DNA from 2 places in the Peribacillus sp. P4_B1 genome. Region 2 is predicted to be linked to the other one. Evidence: riboswitches for the same ligand, from Rfam matches in the RefSeq annotation. Region 2 holds a riboswitch; the other holds the start of a gene.

Region 1 (11,347 bases), on a different contig from region 2:
TTTTATTTTTGTTATTTTAATAAATAACCAATATTTTATGGATTGGAGAGAATGGTATACCTATTACGATTAATGGATTTTGGAATGAAGGCAATATCGAGCAATTGCTTCCTGTTGGAGTCTTTTTAACATCGAATATACTCCATCAACAGCATCGTCAGAATTTTGGGGGATACCGCTTTTCTTGGTTATTACCTTTCGCTTTGTTTCAACCTGCCTGAGAAAAAGGAAAAAATCCCACTTGTCCCTAAACCTAGCTGGATTAGCAAGAAGTAAAATACACCTTTCCAAAGCCTATTTAAAAAATCAAGGGAACATACTGGTTCAACCAATATCCCCATTATAGAGTTACTTTTTATACACTCGTTAAATCCCCATTACTGGAGTTAGTTTTTTTCTTTTTACTTTTATTTCTCATTATAAATTTTTCCATATAATAAATGATAATTATAAATACAGACATAATGCCAAAATACGATATGATAACACCTAAAGCGTTCGAATTCTCGAATTGGCCTTTTTCCCCTCTTAGGCTGCCTTCTGACATTGGTTTTTCAAATTGGCCTTCTCCCGCTTCGAAGCCGCCTTCCGGAGGATTTGGTCTTTCTCCCCTTTTGAAATCCCCTTGAAAGTTCGGTTTTTCTCCCCTTTCGAAGCCGCCTTCTGGCATTTGTGAGGAAGAAAAATTAAACACGTTCGCAACTCCTTGCAGCTGCATGATGAAATTTGTTGAGTACATTTGATAGCCCCCAAACACTAATAAAGCAATTGTTGCTGCTCTTGCTAAAATCCCTATGAATGGTTTGGGGGTTCTGAACTTCATCATATTTTTAAAAACATTCATTACCCATTTCCAATGTAATCCAATATGAGCTGCAACTAAAATAAGCACTAAAAACGAAATGGATATATGAGAAATTTTAAACCATTGTTCATTACCAACGTTGATATTTGGGAATACAACTCTTGAAATAAAAATACCACTGATCATAATAAAGGTCATTGTAATTAATAACATTACGTTTAAAAAATAACCAAATTTTGTTTTAATAGGTAAATTAAGGTCAAACAATTTAACCGTGACTTTTTTTACCCATCGCCAATTGAGCAATACATGGATGAAAAATAATACGGCAATTACTAACCCGGCAATTTCATGAAACGTTAATCCTCCTAATACTCGTTTATTGAAAAATAATACGAACGTAACGGCCATTAAAATATCTAATCCAAGCTTCACGAACATCAGCTTTTTCATATCTTATCCTCCTAAGTAGTTTGTCCTTGAATTTTTTTAACTAACTCCCTATTCATATTGGTGAAACTTATTATGAATAGTTTTTCTTAATTTTTTATTAAGGGAGTTTAAGGAGAATTAACTGGAGGAATTGCATCTTGAAGACAATGAACTTACCAACAATTCCTTTATAACGCTAAACCCATGCAAATTAAAAAGCCTCAACTCCTTAAAGGAATTGAGGCTTGCACTGCTATTTATCATTTGGGCAAGAAAGCATCAGGGCGTTCCTTCATGCTTTCTTCCTGTTCCAATTAAATAATACGGGTTGTAACGATGCCTTCGATTTGTTTGATTTTTTCTTCCAAGCTAGGAATGATATCGCCGTTTACTTCACCGTCAATGTCGATGATCGTATACGCATATCCCCCACGGCTTCTGTTAACCATATCAGCGATGTTCAAATTAAAGCCTGATACAGCCAGTGTGATTTGCCCAACCATGTTCGGAACGTTTTCATGGAATGTTGCCACACGACGATTTCCTGTAAAAGGAAGTGAAGTATTTGGGAAATTCACTGAGTTCTTGATGTTCCCTGTTTCTAAAAATCCTTTCACCTGACGTGCTGCCATGATGGCACAGTTTTCCTCTGATTCTTGCGTAGAGGCACCAAGATGCGGAATTGGAACGACATTTTTCATTTTCAGCACGTTTTCATTCGGGAAGTCTGTAATGAACTTGCCAACTTTCCCGCTTTCAAGTGCAGCTTCCATATCATTTTCATTCACTAGCTCACCGCGTGAGAAGTTCAAAATATGAACGCCTGGTTTCATGATGCCAAATGTTTCTTGGTTAAACATTCCTCTTGTGTCATCCGTTAATGGAACATGTACAGTAATGTAATCAGATTCTGCAAACAATTCTTCAATCGTCATGGCGCGCTGTACATTGCGAGATAAATTCCAAGCTGTATCGACAGAGATGAACGGGTCAAATCCAATTACATCCATGTCTAAATCCAGGGCATCATTCGCCACAAGCGCACCGATCGCACCTAAGCCTATTACACCCAGAGTTTTTCCCTTGATTTCTTTTCCAACGAATTGTTTCTTTCCTGCTTCTACAAGCTTCGGAATTTGTTCTCCTTCGCCTTCTAATGTCTTTGTCCATGCCACACCGGCAAAAAGGTTACGAGATGAAGCCATTAATGATGTCAGTACCATTTCTTTTACAGCGTTAGCGTTAGCACCAGGTGTATTAAAAACAACGATTCCTTGCTCGGTACATTTGTCGACCGGAATATTATTGACTCCCGCCCCTGCCCTTGCGATTGCTTTTAATTGATCTCCGAATTCCGTTGTATGCATGTTAAAGCTTCGTACAACGATCGCATCAGGGTTTTCACTGTCGTTGTCGACCGTAAATTCGCCTTTATTGAATACATTTAGCCCGCTTTCAGCAATATTATTTAATGTTTTGATCGTTTTCACTTTTTCTAAAAGAATTGTGCTCATCTTGTTTGTCCCCTTTTGGTTATGATAGTTTTTTTTCAAATTTCGGAATATTGACAATATTTTTTGCCCATGAAAATCTGCATTCTTTAAAACTTCACTATCCTCTGTTAGTAAACAGAAAGAGGCAAGGGATAAAATCCCTTACCTCTGCCCAGGCGAACGGCTACGACACTATGTGTTCCCTCACGGTTATCCGTGTTTCGCCAGTTGCACATAGTCTTTTGATTGATTTTATTCTATCAAATTATTCAGCAAATTTCAATATCAATTTAAAAGTTTTATATGGAAGAAGTCAACACTCAGCATGACCGCTTGCGAATGGCTAACTTAAGCAGGTTTAATAGCCTTTGCCAAATCATGTCACGCCAGTATTCCCTTTCATTTCAAACCATCCAATTGGAAAAGCAAGTTTTTTCATCATTTAGAATGGTTCATTCTTTTGACCAATAGTAAAATAACGGAAAATAGGGTGAAAATGATCATGATCGGAATGGACGTTGTAAAAAAATTGACCCATCCGCTTGTCTCTGTGTCTTGTGGCATGACCACAATTTTTTCTATATCATGTTCTTCTGCAGCGTCATTCATTCTATTCATCGAAATTTCACTATTTGGGACAGTGGCGATAAAATATTGATCCTTTTCATAACCTTTCAGCCGCCCGCTTATTTCAAAAACTCTTTTTTGGGGCTCCAACTCCAAATATGTTACTTTGCCATCCTCTAAAGTTGTGAAAAATTCATCTTCAGTTAATTCCTCAGTCGGTTCATTGTCATTATTAAAAATAAACACAATCCCCAAGGTAACCAAGAAGATTAGTAAATAAAATATTTTATTACGGAAAATCCGCTTCATCCTACACCTTCCCCCACGAAACAAACTAGGTCAATAGTATCATATAATAGTAATCATTAACAATTATTCCATGTTCATTTAAAAAGAAGGCCCTGTTGATTTCTTGGACTCGGGCAGGTTAGTTGCAAAATGGATAATATTAGTAAAAAATAGGAGGTATAGCAAACTAGTAGATAAGGGGTGATAATTTTGATTACTCATTTCGCAGATTTAGAATTACTGACAGTATCTATTGAAGGTGTAAAGCAATGCTACGCTAACCGCCTGCAGCTCCCCATTCTATCAGAATCTAAAGAGTTCATTCAGTTTCAGCTGACGCCCTTTACTACGTTGAGTTTTAAGAAGCGTTTGAGCCCATTTCTCCAGCACACTTTGCATTTCAAGTCCCATATTCTCAATTTGATGAAGCGGCATCATTTATCCAACAATCCGGATTATTGGTCCTAAGACAAGAACATGGTCAGTATATCGACGAAACGAACGGAAGAAAAAATCTATATTTTCGTGATGGAGATGGCCACCTTCTCGAAATCATTGCCCATGATTATGTAAATGAAGATGAACTGAAGGCATCCGGAATGTTAAGAACACTTTATTTAAGAGAGATTGGCTTCCCTGTGGATTCGGTACCAAGCTTACGCGATTGGCTGAAAAGTAACCTTGGTATGAAAACGGAACAAGATCAAGATATATTTAATTTCGTAATTAGCGGGACAGCACATGCAATAGTGGTTTCAAAACAAAGGCCTTGGATCCCTATTGCCATGAAGGCCTTACCGCCAAAAATGGCGGTGACGTTCGGTACACCCGATAAAAGGTTTATTGATGAACTGACAAAACAAATGGATCACACTTTTTTAGATGACTCTAAGAAACGATTTATACTTAGTGATGGTTATCCTTTTTATATGGAACATACTCCTGAATTCAGTGCGTCAATGGTGAAAAATTTGAATTTACCTATTTGAACCGCGTTTTTCATTTAACCTGTAAAGGGGGAAATCAATTTGTTAATAAGAAAGGCAAACGTTGCTGATGCTGAAGGTATAGCAATAGTCCATGTCGATTGCTGGCGTACCACATATAAAAATATAATGCCAAGTGATTTTTTAGATAAACTGTCTTATGGGAAAAGGAAAGACGTATGGATAGAGAATATATCTAAAGATGGAAACCATGTTTATGTAGCAGAAAATAATGAGGGAAAAATAGTCGGATTTATAAGCGGAGGAAAAAGGGAAACGAATGAAGTTGAAGATTCGGGTGATCTAACTGCGATATATATCCTCGAAGATTTTCAAAGAATGGGGATAGGAAAGAAACTCATCAAAGAATTATTTTTTATATTTAAAAAACTGGGCTTCCATACAATTTTTGTTGAGGTGCTTGAAGATAATAACTCTCGATTTTTCTATGAGGCTTTTGGTGCTGAATTGCTTAAAACCGAAAAAATCAAAATGTCTGGTGCTGAATTAAATATATTGGTTTATGAGTGGAAAGACATTAGCCCTGTATTGTTATGATTAAACTTCATTTAAGATGAATGCTGCTGGATGCGAAGGGTCCTTTTATTTCTAGCAGTTTTCTATGTCATCCTGCTCGAATTAAACCGATAGAATAATAGTGCAAAGTTTTGCGTCCATAAACTGGAAAACCCTTCTATGTGGGAAGGGTTTTTATATTGTTATCCTTCATATCAGTGCCGATTTTTGTTGGGAAATTCAGTTCTTCTCACCTTCCCCTGCTTTGTCTTACTTGTTAAATGTGATGTTATACACTCCAACTTACGGGTTCCTACTTCTAGCAGGCATTCATGTTGACTTCAAAAAAAAGACACAGCCCTTAAGTGAGGAGTGTGCCTTGCGTTTGATTTAATTTTGATTAAACCCGCTTTCATCCATGTAAAAAACTTCCCAAGAATGCCCATCGATATCCAGAAAACTCCACCCGTACATGAACCCATGATCGATGGCTTCATTAAAAGGCTTTCCGCCAGCATCGAGTGCCCTATTCACGACCTCATCCACATCTTCCTTACTTTTAACCGATAGGGCCACGATGGCTTCAGTACTTGCTGCTGGATCCGGGATTTCCTTCTTGGTAAACGTTTTAAAGTAATCTTCAACCAATAACATGACATATATAGACTCACTGATAACCATGCATGTTGCATTTTCATTGGTCATTTGCTCGTTAAACTTAAAGCCCACCTTTGTGAAAAATTCTATTGAGGCATCCAAATCTTTAACAGGCAAGTTTACAAAGATCTTCTCTGCTTGAACTCCCATCAAATTCACCCTCACTTGATTTATTTTATGTTCATTCACCTACTATTCGCTCCATTTTCCGATAATCCTGCCCGCAACAAAAAAAGAATGGATGTATGCATAACAAAACCAATTCAAGAACCATCGCCGCCCGTAAACACCCATGGGGCTAATGACTCCGCCGGCTAAACTTGTAGAATCAATGAATGAACCGGGGTTTAATGCCTTATCATTCTCAAAAAAACGATTCTACATTAGGCACCTATTACCTTACTTCAAATGAACACTCATAATCGTTGTTTCGTTACTATTTGCTTGGCTGATATTTGTTTTTTCCAGTTTTTCAACTAGCTCGCCATTCATGATAATAATCGGAGTTATGATACTGGGAACTTTGGATTTTAGAAATTCGATATCAAATGTAACAAGCTTGTCTCCTGCTTTTACACTTTTCCCTTCTGCGACATGGACTTCAAATCCCTCACCTTTAAGGTTAACTGTATCTAAACCTATATGAATTAACAATTCTATGCCATGCTTTGTGCGGAGGCCTAAAGCATGTTTAGTAGGAAAAACCTGGATCACTTCTGCATCAATAGGAGATACAACCACCCCCTCCTCAGGAAGAAACGCTATTCCATCCCCCATTAACTTCCCGGAAAACACTGGATCGGGAACATTTTCAATATTTATAACTTGTCCATTTATAGGAGCAAGCAGATGTTCCACATTTTCTTTTTTACCGAATAATTTTTTGAACATACTATTTCCACCCTTCTCTATCTTTTTGAATCTCACAATGTTACATAGATAATAGTTTTTGTTATTTTTTCTTTTTCAATTTCCCTTCCGCTTTCTTCTTTTTATTCTCTTCCACTCTAAATGTAACGATTTCGGTTATTAATTCATAAGGAATTGGCTTGTTCAGTGGAAACTGAACGGCCCCTTTTGAACGTTTATAATCAGATAAATCATATTCAAAAGCAGAGATCGCGCTTGAAGTTGGATAAAGTCCTATATGTTTTTTATAGGCAGCGAAATGTACCAGATTTCCGTATAAAGCAAAAGTAGGCATTTGATAGCTTATCTTTTCTTCTGCATCCGGTGCTGCATTCTTTATGACTGTTCTTATCGTTTTAAGTATCTCCTGAACTTCTTCGGGAAATTGTATAATGTACTCATCAATTGAATTAAATCTATTGGTTCCCTCCATGATTTCTCCTTTCATAAATCCATGATTAGTTATCATTATCCCCCTTCACTCTTAAAAAAAGAACTCCCTGCTAAAGGCCGGGCACCCGTGAGTTGATTGCAGGCTTAATGAATGATCAAAACCATGCATTCAGATTCAACATAACTGGCTATCCGCTCAAGTTCGTTAGTTCTATCCTATCTTTAAGAACTCTTCCATTCTTTTCATTACATCTTCTAGCATCGTAATCGACCTTGAAGCATGCAAAGGTTCAATATCCAAAGAATGATTAGCATTAGGGACTTGATCCATGCTTATATTCGTTTTATTTTCTATCATTTGAATTTTACCTGGAATATAATGATGATCTTTTTCTCCTATTACTATATGTACTGAATGATTGCTGCTCAATAGCCCTTCAACAATAGAATCGAACTTCAATAGCGGCGTAAGCAAAATCATTTTGGAATTCATGAACCGCTCACTTTTCATAATTCCGTTGATGATCGGAATGGTGCCAAGTGATTTTCCCAGAAACACAGTTTCTTGATATTCATTATTTTGAATTATTTCAGTAAGGACGGGATTCATATCATTAACGATCACTTTTGTGATATCCACCAAAGGATGCTTGAATATATCCTGGTCGTAAGAGTAATGAATATGCACGACATCAAACTGATTTTGAAGCATGAGCATTGTCGAATAATAAAATAACGGCTTCTCATACGTGTAACCCGCACCTGAAAACATAAAACAAACGGCCCGACTTCCATTTTCAATATGTGTGTATGAAACTTCTTTTTCATTATTATTTATTTTTCTTTGATTAACCTTCATGATAGACTCCTCCCATTGAATTCGTTTGTTATATATATTCATTAGCTACCCGCTGCAATCCTCCTTGATTGATATTATCTAGTTTTGTACATTTACTGAATCCCCAAATAAGGTTTTGTTTCTAACCGGAAATATGTATACTTTAACTATCAACCTATTTTATGGAAAAAATGAAGACCTGTATTTCATATGATCGATCAATCCATGCCTTAAAGGAGAGTGTGTAATGAAAATTAAAACGTTATGTTTCATTCTTGTCCTGCTAGTCACTGGTTCTATGAGCACGATTGATGCAAGTGCAAACAATCAAAAGGTGAAAGAACTGCATATCGGGGAATCTTTCGCTGGTGTGGAGGGCACGACGGTCATCCAAAACTTAAAAAATGATAAAGTATATATCTATAACAAACAGAGAAGTAACGTACGCTACACTCCAGAATCGACATTTAAAGTCGCGAATGCATTAATTGGCTTACAGACAAAAGCGGTGAGCGATGAATATGAGTTGAAGCGATGGGATGGTGTAATCAGGGAATTTGAAGATTGGAACAGGGATCATACTCTGGCTTCAGGCATGAGGTATTCAGTGATCTGGTATTATCAAGAAATGGCCCGCGACATAGGGGCTGAAAAAATGCAGCAATATATAAACCTGATCGACTACGGCAATCGCGATATATCCGGTGGAATCGATCATTTCTGGCTGGACAGCAGCATAAAAATATCTGCCCGGGAACAAGTACAATTCATCGAAAACCTTGTAGAGGAAACACTGCCTATCGATAAGCAACATATGAGAACCGTAAAGAGAATCATGATTAACGAAGAAGCAGACTCATATGTCCTCCATGGAAAAACAGGTACACGCCTTTCCGATATGGGATTGGGCTGGTATGTGGGTTACATCGAAACGGACAAAGGGAAATGGGCTTTCGCAACGAACACGGACGGCAGCGGCAGCAAAGCCAAGGCGATTACACTGGATGTCCTGAAAGACCTGTATATCATAAAAGAATAATAGTTAACGCGTGCCTCAAACTTGGGCATGCGTTTTGCTTTGTCTTAAAGAGGATATCATCCGTTTTCACATATCTTTGAAAAAGGTAGTTCTCAACGTGCATTGAAAGATAGCTAGCCTTGGCAATTGTCTGTTCACCAAGACTCTGAAGCCTTTTGTGGGATTGTCCAATCAAAATAAAAAAATTCTCATCTACAATAGTATTGATAATTTGGAAAGGGGGATTAATATTGAAATTAAACGAAATCAAGAAAACTTATGATGTAATCATTCCTTGTGGCAGCTCTTGCTCTCCCACTTTGCACCTAAGAAGACTTCGTTTAAGAAGATTTTCTTTGCCTCTTGACTGGGTCTATACTGAGTCATTTGCAGAAGTGGCTAATCTATATAGAAATCAGTTCAAAGAATATATGAAATTGAGGAATCTTACTTTAGTGGAAGGATCAGCTACTTATTTTGATGATGACATAGTTATAAATGCTGTAAATACCTATTTGATCAGAGATAACCATTATAAAGTTACTTCAGTTCACGATTTCCCCATCCTCCCTGATAAAAAGTGGTTTGAAACATATCCTGATTTCAAAGAAAATTTAAATAAAAGAATAGCAAGATTCAATGAAACAATTAACAATAGTGATTCAATCCTATTTGTTAGATGGTCAACAATTTATGACCATGCCTATTTGTTTCAACACGCTATGCAAGACATGTTAAAAGAAAAAAATTTTAATGTATTAATATTAATCCCCTCGGATGATGCAACAAGTATTTCCGAATTGGAATGGAACCTAGAAAATGTTTGTGTTTTAAAAGTTCCTAACCAGATTGAAGATGAGGCCATTTGGAATCATGCTTATAGCGGCATACAATTAAATTAACTTCTGTCTTGATTAATCGCTGTGCAAACCATGCTTATATGTTAATGATTTCAATTTTGACGATTTTAGTTATTGTTTTAGGTTTTTTATCAAGCCAAAAATAATCAACGCTTTTGCGCTTCTTTCTTTTTTTCGTTCAAGTAAGTCAACTTGTTTGACAGTCTTAAGACTAATTTAGGCTATCATATATCACATTCATTCCCCTTAAAGGCAGTAATAATTATTTTTTGTTATATTCTTAGATATACGAACTGCTTGTGAAAATACTTCAAAAGGGAATTGGTGTATTAAAGGTTTAAGAGAAAGGCATCTGCCAAAAGCAGATGCCTTATCTTTATCTTGTTGACAGGAGTCATGTTAATCCCATCTCTTGTTTTCTTTTCTGTTTTAATACCGCAGGCTTTGGAGCCTGCTGGGAGAGTGCCGTACATTCAACAAAAGAAAACTGTTTACACCCTTTACAACGATTAACATCTAGTTTTGATAAAGCTTTATTAATGGCATCACCCGTACTGGAAAAGAACTGTTCCTCACCTACTAGTTTATTAAAACCTGTTTTTTCGAGCATTTCTTTAGGTTCCTGTGGAATCCCGGAAATCAACACTTGTAGTTGGTGAAACTTGAATTGCTTCACAATGTCGGTGAGAAGTGCTTCTCCCGATGTATCAATAAATGACACATTGCTCATTCTTAATAGGAGGACTTTTGGTTTAGAACGCATGATTTGTTCGATTTCTTCTTGCAGCCTTTCGATTGAACCAAAGAATAAAGGTCCTTCTATTGTATAAATGTGAATCTGTGGACAATTTGAACCGTGTTGAACCATTTCCGGTTTAACTAGTTTATCAGTTGGATCTGGTAAAACCCTTGATAATTTCAATGTACCGCTCATTAGTTTAACAAAAGATAGAATAGCTAATAGTAAACCGATCCCAACACCTGTTGTCAGGTCAATCAAAACCGTTAACAAGAAGGTCACGATTAATACGACCGAGTCCATGGTTTTTGCTTTTAAGATATGCGAAAATTCTTTGCGTTCACTCATGTTCCATGCGACAAACATAAGAATGGGGGCCATACTGGCCAATGGAATGGCCGAAGCATAAGGAGCTAAACTAACTAGCACCAGTAATACCACCAACCCATGTACCACACCAGATATAGGGGAAACTGCACCGTTTTTAATATTCGTTGCGGTACGCGCGATGGCACCTGTAGCCGGAATGCCTCCAAATAAAGGCGTAATCATATTGGTCAATCCTTGCCCAATTAGCTCTTTATTACTGTTATGTTTACTGCCGGTCATGCCGTCTGCCACTACAGCAGATAATAGTGATTCAACTCCTCCAAGCATGGCAATGACTAAAGCAGCCGGCAGGAGTTCAATCACTAGGCTGCCGGTGATCTGGGGAAACTGAAAATGGGGCAATTCATTAGGAATGGCACCATAGGTCGATCCAATGGTCGCTACCTGATCAGGAAAGAAAAAGGCAGCGACTAGAGTTGATACCATCAATCCCAGCAATGCTCCAGGGATTTTTGG
Region 2 (11,347 bases):
GTCCTGATGAACTGTAACTTGAAGCGGAAAGACATTATATGGTTCTTTATTAAATAGAAATTTTTCTTCTCGTTCATCATTCACCTCCATTTGGTGAGCAACAAAATCGATTTTGTTCGTTTCTAAACTTAATAAAAGATTAGAAAATTCCATCGTTTTAAATTCAAATTCATATTCAGGCAGCTTTTCATCGATTTGACGAACCAACTCGACATCATACCCTGTCAACTTACCATTCTTATCTAAAAAGCAAATATTAGGGAATTGCGTTCCTGTTCCGACAATGATTTTCTGAACTTTTTTATCTTTTGAACCTCCAGAACTTGATTTGGCTGTACTCGTTGTTTCTTTCGAAGAGCAAGCTCCCAAAAAAGTAATTAACAGTGCCATAACAATTAATAACGTTTTTTTCATCTCAAATTCCCCCGACGTTTTTAATTACTAACAATTGTTGGTTCTTTATTTTCAATAATGCGATACAACGTTTCATCGAGAATTTTACGAAGATACACAATTTTTTCTCCATCGTGATCTCGTTCAGCAAAAATCTCATAGCCTCTTCTTTCATAAATGGAAACAAGCCAAGGATGACGATCAGCTGTCGCCAAATAGACAGCCGGCGCTTTCACCTGTTTCCGGAGTGCATTTTCTTCCACCCAGGTTAACAAAGTCGAACCAAAACCTTTTTGTTTGTATAGAGGGTCGACTGCAAACCACCAAATGAATGGGTACGGACTGAAATGATCAGGATCATTCCATGGATGACGAACTGTCACAGTGGAAACAATTTGGCCCTCCTGTTCTAAAACATAAGTGAGATTCCGCCGAATATTATTCGTCACTAGCTGCAAATCAGCTGTCGCAGCCAGAAAGTTAATATTCAATTCTCTAATTGGTTCATAAGCCCGAAGTGTGACGTTTAGCACTTCGGGAGCATCCTTTACAGTGGCAAGACGGATTAGCTGTGTCATGATTAACTCCCCGTTTCTATAACATATTTTTCGCACAATAATAGTCGGATTTAAATCAGCAATTTCTGCTTTAACACTCGTTCTATCTCTATTTCATCAAGTTCATTTCCATTTAAGAATATGTAAACTTCTTAAGTCCGCTAAATTCTGTTACTGTAAGCGTTCGAGTGCTTTTTCAAGAGAGTGTATGCCAATTTCCGTAACACTCTCATATACGTTACCTCGCCCAATTTCAATAATAGGAACATACCGAACACCATATTTGATTTCTAAAATCTCTCGCCGTTCGTCATGATCGGTAACATCCACTGTTTGATAAGCAATGTCCTTTTCTTTTAAGTATTGTTTAACCTCTTCGCAATAGTGACATCCTTGTTTTGACCAAACGACGACATGTAACGCTTCTCCCATTTCGTATTCCTCCTTCATTTTTTAAAAGATACTTCCATTATTGGTTAATCTTTTCTTTCGCATAACGATTTTCCGGGAATGGAATCCCCAAGTTGCCTCTTAAGGTTTCAGCTTCATATTCAGTACGATATATGCCCCTGTTTTGAAGGATAGGAACCACATAGTCTACAAAGTCGTGTAAAGCATTTGGAACACTTGAAGTAAAAATAAACCCGTCTGCACCCTTCTCTTCGAACCATCGCTGAATCAAATCAGCTATTTTCTCTGGAGTTCCAATAAAAGAAGTCCGAGGTGTAGTCTCCTTAAGTGCTACTTGACGGAGCGTTAACTTTTTCTCCTTGGCTTCCTGTTTAATTCGATCAGTCGTACTTCGGAAACTGTTTTTTCCGATGTCTCCTAGATTCGGAAAAGGCGCATCCAGTTCATATTGAGAAAAATCATGATGATCGAAGTATCGACCCAAATAGTCAAGCGCCTTATCTATAGAAACTAGGTTAGCGAGTTCTTGATATTTGTGCTCTGCCTCTTCTTCCGTTGCACCAATGATTGGCGCGATACCTGGCAGAATAACAATTTCATCAGGGTTTCTCCCAAATACAATAGCCCTGTTTTTTACATCTTGATAAAAAATCTTGGCATCTTCCAATGTTGGTTGACCTGTAAAGATTGCATCCGCTTCTTTAGCCGCAAAATCTTTGCCAGCTTCTGATGAACCAGCTTGAAAAACGACAGGTCGCCCCTGTTTAGATCTAGCAATGTTGAGTGGTCCTTGCACGGAGAAAAATTCTCCTTTATGTTTTAATTGATGCATTTTAGAAGGATCAAAAAACGTACCAGACTCTTTATCCCGAGTAAAAGCGTCATCCTCCCATGAATCCCAAAGTCCTTTCGCAACTTGTATATATTCTGATGCTATCCGATAGCGTTTGGCATGATCAGGGTGTTCTTCAATCGTTTTGTTAAAGTTCAAGGCAGTACTTTCAAGAGGTGTAGTAACAAGGTTCCATCCGCCACGACCTTGACTAATGTGATCAAGTGAAGCAAATTGCCGAGCTACAGTATATGGCTCACTGTATGATGTGGAAACAGTTCCGACAAGCCCTATTCTTGATGTGAATGCAGCAAGTGCGGATAAAATGGTAAGTGGTTCAAATCGATTTAAAAAATGCGGTATTGACTTCTCATTGATAAACAGACCGTCTGCAATGAAAAGTAAATCGAACTTTCCCTCTTCAGCCTTCTGGGCCTGCTCCTTATAAAATTCAAGACTAACACTGGCATCTGCTTGAATCTCTGGATGTCTCCAACCAGATATACTCCCTCCAACTCCATGAATAAGCGCTCCAAATTTCAACTTTCTCTGCTCAGACATCAATACTCCTCCTTTAATTAATCGGTTTTTAACTTTGCTGACATTTACTTCCCTTAGATGACTTCTTATTTTTGGCTTACAAAGTTCTTTTCTACAGATAAGGATAATTGAAGTGGACTCAACAATCGAAAAGATCGGAACCTTTCTGCTTCCTTTAAAATCGGCGAATGTAGGATAAACTCATCTACCCCGTACTTTTCATGTAAATTCGCTAAGACTTCTTTTACAAAAGAAGGAGTTCCAGCAATAATATTGGAATCCTGTTCTTCTATTTCGTAAGGCTCCCCAGACTGCTTCCCGAATAACTCTGCTTGCGCTAGTGTTTGGACCGTGACAGACCGACCGCTTTTGAGATGAATTTTCACCATCTTCTGGTCACCTGTTAACTGTTCTGCTACTTGTTGTGAAGGAGCAGCAATCACTGAAACCGATACCTTAAAGCTTCCAGTTGGATAGATACTTTGGTAAATGCGTGAAGCATCTTCGAGTACAGTCTCATTACTATTGATAAATCGAGCAAATACATAAGCTATACCAAGATCTGCTGCTAGCCTGGCACTATCAGCACTTGCACCAAGCAGAAACATCTTAGGCTTTTTGGAAGGGAGTGGTGTCGCTTGAATGCCTGCAAGCGGGTGAGTTTCATTAACTGAATTTTCAATTATTTCTTGCAGGAAAGATAACCGCTCTTCGAAATCCTTTCCATCATTCACAGTTCCAAACTGTAGCGCCTTCGTTGATAAGGGGAGGCCACCTGGTGCCTTTCCGATGCCAAGGTCTACCCTGCCTGGCGAAAGATTTGATAACACGTGAAAGTTTTCCGCTACTTTATATGGACTATAATGCTGAAGCATAACACCTCCGGACCCTACCCGAATCGATTTTGTCTGAGCTAATAAATAAGAGATCAATACTTCCGGGGAGGACCCCGCCAGCTGTTCGGCATGATGATGTTCCGATACCCAGAAACGGGTATAACCCCACTCTTCTGCATGTCTAGCCAGTTTAATGGTTTGCTGTAGTGCATCAAATGCTGAGGCTCCTGGAAATATCGGGCTCTGGTCTAAAATGCCAAGTTTATAACTCATATTCTCTCCTCCGCTTTAATTCATAGTTTACTTATGTGAATAATTATATTTTGACTATCCTATCACCTAAAACATGCTAATGGCAATGGTTTTACTGATAGAAAAAAATATTGTATTGATAGAAAATATCTATCAATTCGATTCTATCTGTAATTGCTGATGGTTTTTCTCAAATTTCCGAATTGATAAAAGAATGTCTTTCCATAATAAAGGGGATTCCATCCCGTGATTTAAATGCGTCAGATAGATGTGCTGCTTTATCTTGATTAAATGTGACACATCCACTTCAATCAAAGTTCCCTGTTCTAACTCTTTTTTAATACATAAGTACGGTAAAAATCCGATACAGCTTCTGCTAAGAATTAGCGACTTCGCCACTTCCAGGTGATTAACCTGAAATTCAATGTGCGGTTCTACATTAGATACTTCAAAAATTTTATGAACATGGTTCCAGTCAAACGCACCGCACTCAAAAAATACCAACGGCTCAATTGCTAATTCCTGCACTGTTAACTCAGTTTGAAGTTGAAATGGATGTCCTGGATACACGACTAAACGAATCGAATTATCAAGGGTCTTGTAATTTTGCAGACCACTATGTGTAACATCCTTCATAAATGCTATATCAACCTGTTTCTGAAGCAATTTATCCATTAATGCATCATTTGTTGCTGAAATAAATTTAAAGCGTAAATTGGGGTTTTCCATTTTCCATAGAGGAAGAGCAAATGGAATAAAGTATTGCGATGTAATGATATTAGCCCCTATCTTTATTTCCTCCAGTTCGCTTCCTGTTTTCAACTGTTTTTTCCCCTGTTGAAAGGTGCGAATAATTTGATCCGCAAAAGGAATGAAGGCTTTCCCTTTTTCGGTTAAAATAATCCCTCTCCCTTGCCTCTCAAATAGTACTGAATCGAGTTCACTCTCAAGTGTCTTAATTCTTGCCGAAACCGTTGGCTGTGATAAAAACATTGCCTCTGCGGCTTTATGAAAACTATTAAGGTGAACAACATACATAAAAGCTTCAATATGGTCAATATTCATCTTCCCAACTCCTTTTTCCAAAATGAACGCAAAAAGCTCCTGTTCGCTTATCGCGTTCAGGAGCTTTTGGTTGTCCAATCAGCTCATCCTATTATAATAATTCTTTCTCCGATTTTAATCCTATAAAACCAATAAGTAAAGGTGTAATTTAATTAACTGAACAATCAACAAGTCACGATATATTTATTGCGATTCATACAACATGATATTCAAGGAACCTAATACTATTTATGCAGGTAGAGGATTCTAAGTAAATAAAACTGATAGTTCCATTCTCTTTTTGCCCGATTTTAAAAACTAAAGTTTCACGGATTTGGATGGTCACTTGATCATTTGTTGTCCACAAGTTATGCACAGAATCCTTATCTATTCTTTGTTCGTCAATCTTTTTTGGACGTTTCGGGACTTTTCCAAGCGGTCCACTTTTTGGGAAATTGATGGACCATCATGTATATGTTATATTTTTTCTCCTTATAAAAGAAAAGAAGGGTCAACCTAATGTAGGGAATTCCAATAATGACATAAGGAAAGAAACTACATGCCTCAACTAAATTGATAACAATCAATTAAATCAGGTAAAAGCGACCGTTCCCCTTACGCAAACCTTACTTTCATAAGCATGATTTTTGGGATTACCTCAATTAATATATACAAAACCTAAATAACAGAGCCCTATACCCATATTGAGGAATAGGCCTTTTAATATCGAATGATTTTGATGCTTCCATTCAACCCCACCTTTTTAATGGCGGTATGCTTTGAGGGAATCTAAACGTATTGTATGGATCATAGGTCGTTTTCACTTCTCGAAGCCGTTTGAAATTTTCTCCATAGTACGCAGTTGGCCAATCTTTGATGAGGGTATCCGGCCAATTCACATAGTCACCTGTAGTATACGGAGACAAGGCGTACTTAAGTTCCTTGATCCAGTGAATGTTTTGCCGCTCTTCTTCTGGATTAGTCCATGTAGCCAAATACTCCTGGGCGATTAAAGCATCCCGATAATAAAATGCCGTTTCCTTTGGTTCCACACGGCCAGCCGCTCCTCCAAGGGATTGATGCCAAATGGCTGCATTTTCATTTGGAGCGTTTTCCAGAAAATGCTTCATCGTCAAGATTGCTCGCTGAGGAAAAGTTTTTTCAATGAAAGAACCTGACCTCTTACGATGGGCCGGCCGATTTCCACTCGGATCATTAAAGAATCCTACGGCTTCAATGTAAGGGACTTCCTTTATCATGACATTTGTTGGTGAACCAGTTTTCGTCAAAGGTTTTAGAAGCTGCTTTAACCTATGTGACGTTCCAACAAATTCACCTTGAGCGATAATTTGGTTTACTTCCTTTGCCTTGAATTCAATTTCAGAAGTAAGACATTCATCAGCTTGAGGGGCCCAATCCTGCCAGGCATTAAACACCGCTTCGAAATCTTTCCACCCCCATGTGACGGAGAAAACCGATACCCTTGATACAGGGTGTACCCTGAAAGTAAGAGAAGTGACTATGCCAAAGTTTCCTCCTCCACCCCCGCAGCATGCCCAAAATAAATCACTATTAATTTTCCTATTTGCTTTAATGAGTTTGGCGCCCATCTTTCCACACGCCCTTACCATTTCTATTTCAACCAGATTGTCACAAGTAAGTCCAAAGCGCCTCGTTAACATCCCTATACCACCGCCAAGCGTAAGACCTACAAGACCTACACCGCTTTCGGTCCCAGCCGGAATCGTCGTTCCATACTTCCATAGATTATTATATACTTGCCCTAAATCAGCTCCGGCTTCAATTTTTGCGATCATTTTTTCACGATTGACCTTGATCTTGTACATTTCACTAATATCAATGATTAGACCGCCGTTCACTAATGAAAAGTTTTCATAACTATGCCTGCCGCTCCTAACCCGGAAAGGTGTATGATTTTCCCGGGCCCACTTCAGTGAATTCAACACATCATTGGTATTTTGGCAAAACACAATGACCTTTGGAAATTTGGGGGAACTTAAGTTATTATTTATCCTGGCATGCTCGTATTCGGCATCATTAGGTGTAACGATACGCCCAGTAAGCTTTGTTCTTTCCAAAATATTAACCCCTTTCTCAAATGATGTGGAGAGTTATATATACTATGAAAACCTTTAGGAAAAGACACATTCTATAGGTGAAAGTGATTTAAAATCAATCCAATTCATACTTTTACCTCACTAAAAAGTAGGATATTTTGTTTTCTATTTGATAGAGCATACTTAACTCGCAAGATTTCACTATTTACTTGTGAATTAATCGCAAAGACTAAAAAACCCTTAAAACAAAATACCGTTACAATCGCCAGCACTTATTTTAAAATAAATAAAAAAACATGGTCATAAAATAACCATGTTTTCTTTATACTCATATTTCTGTGTCTGCACAAAAAGTTATTTATTGATAAATTCTTTGTTGATTTTTTCAGCTTCATCCATGTATTCCGTTTTAATCCCGCTCTTAACTCCCCACCAAAAGAAGCCAAGTGCCAGACATGTAATGACCACCATATCCCAGCCAAATGTAAGAATATTTTTTCCGCCGAACTTCTCACTTCCAATATAAGAAATCAAAATCATACAACCTAAGTAAAGAAGCATCCAAACACCTGATAAAAATTGTTTTTTGAATCCATTCCATTTATTTTTAGCTTGATAATAAAAGTAAATAGGCAGTCCAATGGCAATGATGAAAGCGACTTCTCCTGTTAATGGCCAACGCGCCCAGTATAAAGTAAGCGATGCAAAAACAAATCCGCAAGGTGCAATAATAGAGGCACCTTTTAAGTGAAATGGACGGTTAAAATGTGAAGCGGTACGTCTTAATGTTGCCAATGCAACTGGCCCCATGATATACGAAATAAGTGTGGCAACTGAAATCACTTCTGCAAGTACGCCCCATCCGCGGAACAAAAATAAAAAGATAAAACATACACCTAAGTTTAATAACATCGCTGCACGCGGAACACCATAAAGTGGATGTAATGTACCAAAGATCCTCGGTAAGTATCCATTTTTCTGCATTCCATAAAGCATTCGCGAAGTTGTAGCTGTATAAGTGGCACCTGAACCAGACGGTGAAACAAACGCATCTACAAACAATACAATCGCTAACCAGTTAAGGCTTAGAGCAATTGCCAAATCTGCAAAAGGTGAATTAAAATTCAGATGACTCCATCCGTTCACGATCATTGACGGATCGACTACACCGATGAACACAACTTGTAACATAACGTATATAAAACCTGCAATTAGAATAGAGCCAATAACAGCAATAGGTATAGACTTATTCGGTGACTTCGCTTCACCTGCCATATTAACGGGACTTTGAAATCCGTTAAACGCAAACACTATACCAGAAGTAGCTACTGCTGTTAAAACGCTTGCCCAACCATATGGTGCGATACCCTGAGAACTTGTAAAGTTTTCACCATGAAATCCAGCAAAAAATAACGATCCTGCCATTACACCTGGAACAATTAATTTAAAAATGGTAATAAATGAATTTGCCTTAGCAAAAAGGTTGACTGTCCAATAGTTGACGAAGAAATAGAACAATAGTAGTAAAGAAGCTATGAATAATCCTTTGGTCGTTAAGATATTGTTATCAACTAAAGAATGAGACCATCTGGCCCATTCCCAAGGCCACGTACTCATATATTGTACCGAAGCAATGGCCTCAACGGTAATAGTCGAAGCGATAGATATCCAGTTCGCCCACGCAGCTAAAAATCCAATAAAAGAGCCATGCGAATATTGAGGATACTTAACCATGCCTCCAGCTTCAGGAAACATTGCCCCAAGCTCTGCGTAAGATAATGCAATAAATAAAATTACCACCATACCGATAATCCAAGAAAAAATAGCTGCTGGTCCAGCAATCTGGGCAGCTTTCCACGCTCCGAACAACCAACCTGAGCCGATAATAGAACCAATACCTGTCATAGTTAAAGCAAAGGTCCCCATCTTTCTATGCATATTACTCATCTCTACCTACACCTCTTCCTAGGAAAATAAAAAACACTTGATCTATAAATCAAGTGTTTGCCCAGGCGCGCGGCTTATACTCTATATGCTCCCCCATGGTACTCCATGTTGCGCCAGTTACATATAGGAAAATAGTTTTTTTAAGTATATAAGATTATTTTAAATTCCACAACACTAAAAAAATATTTATATTTTTTAAATATTACCATTGATTTTTCGGAATTACCTATCAATATTCTTTTGAATTTGAAAAAATTAGGCGAATAAAGGCTCAAAAAAACAAACATTCGATTTTTAGAACATATGTTAAAACCTATAATCATTTCCCTTAAACATTATACTTAAAAACCTTAAATAGCCTATATGTGCAAAAATGAACCGTTCATTTTTTACAAATTATATCCCAAAACCATTTACATAGAATTCATGCCTAGTTAGGAAAATCTCATTTTCTGCCAAAGAAAATACTTGAATACTCCATAGCTTTATTGAGAATTTTTTCTACAATAACTGTTCTTTCCTCAAAAAAAGTCATGCACAAGTTGGGAAAAAGCCTGAGGGATGAAGATTTCTCTTTATCTCTCTTTGTTTTGTCCACAATTTATGCACAACTTTAATTAGTGTCTATTATATTTATACTAAGGGGAAACACACTCGGCAAAGCTCGAGTCATGAACGTAGATTAACCAAGATGATCTCCCAAAATCCTTATTATAGAAAAACTCGTATCACTCATCTTTTTATCGAAATGGCACGAGACTTCTTAACTGGAAATCTCATCATCGGATTTAGCATCCAATGGTATTCGTTTATCCATTTTCAGCATGTAATAACTTACTACTACCAATGCTAGGAAAACGATCCCGACAACCAAGGAAATCCTTGTACTGGGATTGATCCACATACCCACCAGCACCATCAGTAAAAAGGCAATTGTCGCATAATTACTGTAAGGGGCAAACGGCATTTTGAACGGATGTTTCTCCATTTCAGCAGCATTTACCTTTCTGAATTTAAGCTCACTGATAAGTATGACAAACCATGGAATCATTCCGGGTAAAACACTCGCACTGTACACATAAAGGAATAATTCCGGCGGTGCAAGGTAATTCAGGACAACCCCGATACCCAATCCTAATAGTACAGCGATCGTACAATATGCCGGCACTCCACTTTTAGATACTTTTGCAAAGATTTTAGGAGCTTGGCCATTCAATGCCAGTGTGTAAAGCATACGCCCTGCACTGAAGATCCCACTGTTGCATCCGGACATTGCCGCAGTGATTACGACAAAGTTAATGATTCCTGCAGCTGCTGTGATACCGATTTTAGCAAAGGTTGAAACGAATGGACTTCCGATGTCATCTAGTTTATCCCATGGATAAACCGTCACGATGACGAATATAGCGCCAATATAGAAAATTAAAATGCGCCATATGATTGATTGGATCGCTTTTGTTACGGTCTTCGTTGGATTCTTCGCTTCTCCGGCCGCGATGCCGATGAGCTCAACGCCTTGATAGGAAGCCACAACAAGGGAAAGCGCAAAGAAGAATCCTGTCCAGCCTCCCGTAAAGAAGCCGCCATTTGCCCAAAGATTCGATAATCCAATTGCGTCTCCGCCATTCCCTATTCCAAAGAAAATAAGGCCAAGGCCGGCAACGATCATCAATACAATCGTTATTATTTTTATAAGCGCAAACCAAAATTCAAATTCCCCGAAAGATTTTACGGAAATGAGGTTGGCTGCCCCCAAGATGATCATGGCGACCACACCTGGTATCCAAGCTGGTAACTCCGGGAACCAATACTGCATATACATTCCAACGGCGATGATTTCGGACATTCCTACGATTACCCATTGAAACCAATTGCTCCAAGCAGTCATATAACCTGCCAAAGGATGTATATAGCTGCTAGCAAAGGATGCAAAAGAACCCGTAGTCGGTTCTAAATATAGCATCTCCCCCATAGAACGCATGATGAAAAATATAAATATACCTGCGATGGCATATGCAAGCATTACAGAAGGCCCTGTCCATTTGATCGTGCTCGCCGATCCCATGAATAACCCGACCCCAATGGTTCCGCCCAAAGCTATCATTTGAATGTGACGTGCCTCCAGCCCTCTCTTTAATTCCTTGTTTGACATGATTAACTCCCCCAGGTGCAATATTAGCAGCAATGCTCTTCCAACCTTACCGCCAATCGACTCTATTTATTATTGTGGTTAGAAATGCCTTATCGTAATCATATAAATAACACTTTAATTTTGTTTTCTTATCTTATAATAGTAAATACTCTTTAAAAACACAAATGTATTTTTCAAAAAAACAGTTGTCAAATATATCTTGGCGATTTTTCCTATCTTAAAATACCTTTTTTTAAAAAAGTGAATCAGTATTTTATAATAGTGATTACACAAAAAAAGAGTAGAAAACAATCACTTCTGCTTTG

What was found. A riboswitch is a leader RNA that binds a small molecule or an ion and turns the genes downstream of it on or off. The one in region 2 is predicted to bind ZMP and ZTP.
Positions count from the first base shown of each region.
Region 1: another riboswitch for ZMP and ZTP. It lies ahead of AC1DVK_RS08565 (phosphoglycerate dehydrogenase); the one in region 2 lies ahead of AC1DVK_RS03665 (APC family permease).

Region 1 is NZ_JBFUHM010000011.1:22,771-34,117, reverse strand. It holds gene AC1DVK_RS08570 (DUF4405 domain-containing protein) at 356-1,258, opposite strand; gene AC1DVK_RS08565 (phosphoglycerate dehydrogenase) at 1,552-2,751, opposite strand; ZMP/ZTP riboswitch at 2,894-2,972, opposite strand; gene AC1DVK_RS08560 (ATP-dependent metallopeptidase FtsH/Yme1/Tma family protein) at 3,169-3,606, opposite strand; partial or broken gene AC1DVK_RS08555 (VOC family protein) at 3,796-4,574, shown strand; gene AC1DVK_RS08550 (N-acetyltransferase family protein) at 4,614-5,129, shown strand; gene AC1DVK_RS08545 (VOC family protein) at 5,478-5,894, opposite strand; gene AC1DVK_RS08540 (PTS sugar transporter subunit IIA) at 6,144-6,635, opposite strand; gene AC1DVK_RS08535 (iron chaperone) at 6,697-7,122, opposite strand; gene AC1DVK_RS08530 (alpha/beta hydrolase) at 7,258-7,905, opposite strand; gene blaOXA (class D beta-lactamase) at 8,132-8,923, shown strand; gene AC1DVK_RS08520 (DUF1796 family putative cysteine peptidase) at 9,154-9,804, shown strand; gene AC1DVK_RS08515 (SulP family inorganic anion transporter) at 10,157-11,347, opposite strand, start outside.
Region 2 is NZ_JBFUHM010000004.1:103,128-114,474, forward strand. It holds gene AC1DVK_RS03630 (amino acid ABC transporter substrate-binding protein) at 1-414, opposite strand, end outside; gene AC1DVK_RS03635 (GNAT family N-acetyltransferase) at 435-971, opposite strand; gene AC1DVK_RS03640 (glutaredoxin family protein) at 1,122-1,382, opposite strand; gene AC1DVK_RS03645 (LLM class flavin-dependent oxidoreductase) at 1,420-2,754, opposite strand; gene AC1DVK_RS03650 (LLM class flavin-dependent oxidoreductase) at 2,820-3,842, opposite strand; gene AC1DVK_RS03655 (LysR family transcriptional regulator) at 3,975-4,886, opposite strand; gene AC1DVK_RS03660 (FAD-binding oxidoreductase) at 5,615-6,964, opposite strand; gene AC1DVK_RS03665 (APC family permease) at 7,298-8,890, opposite strand; ZMP/ZTP riboswitch at 8,943-9,021, opposite strand; gene AC1DVK_RS03670 (amino acid permease) at 9,654-11,042, opposite strand.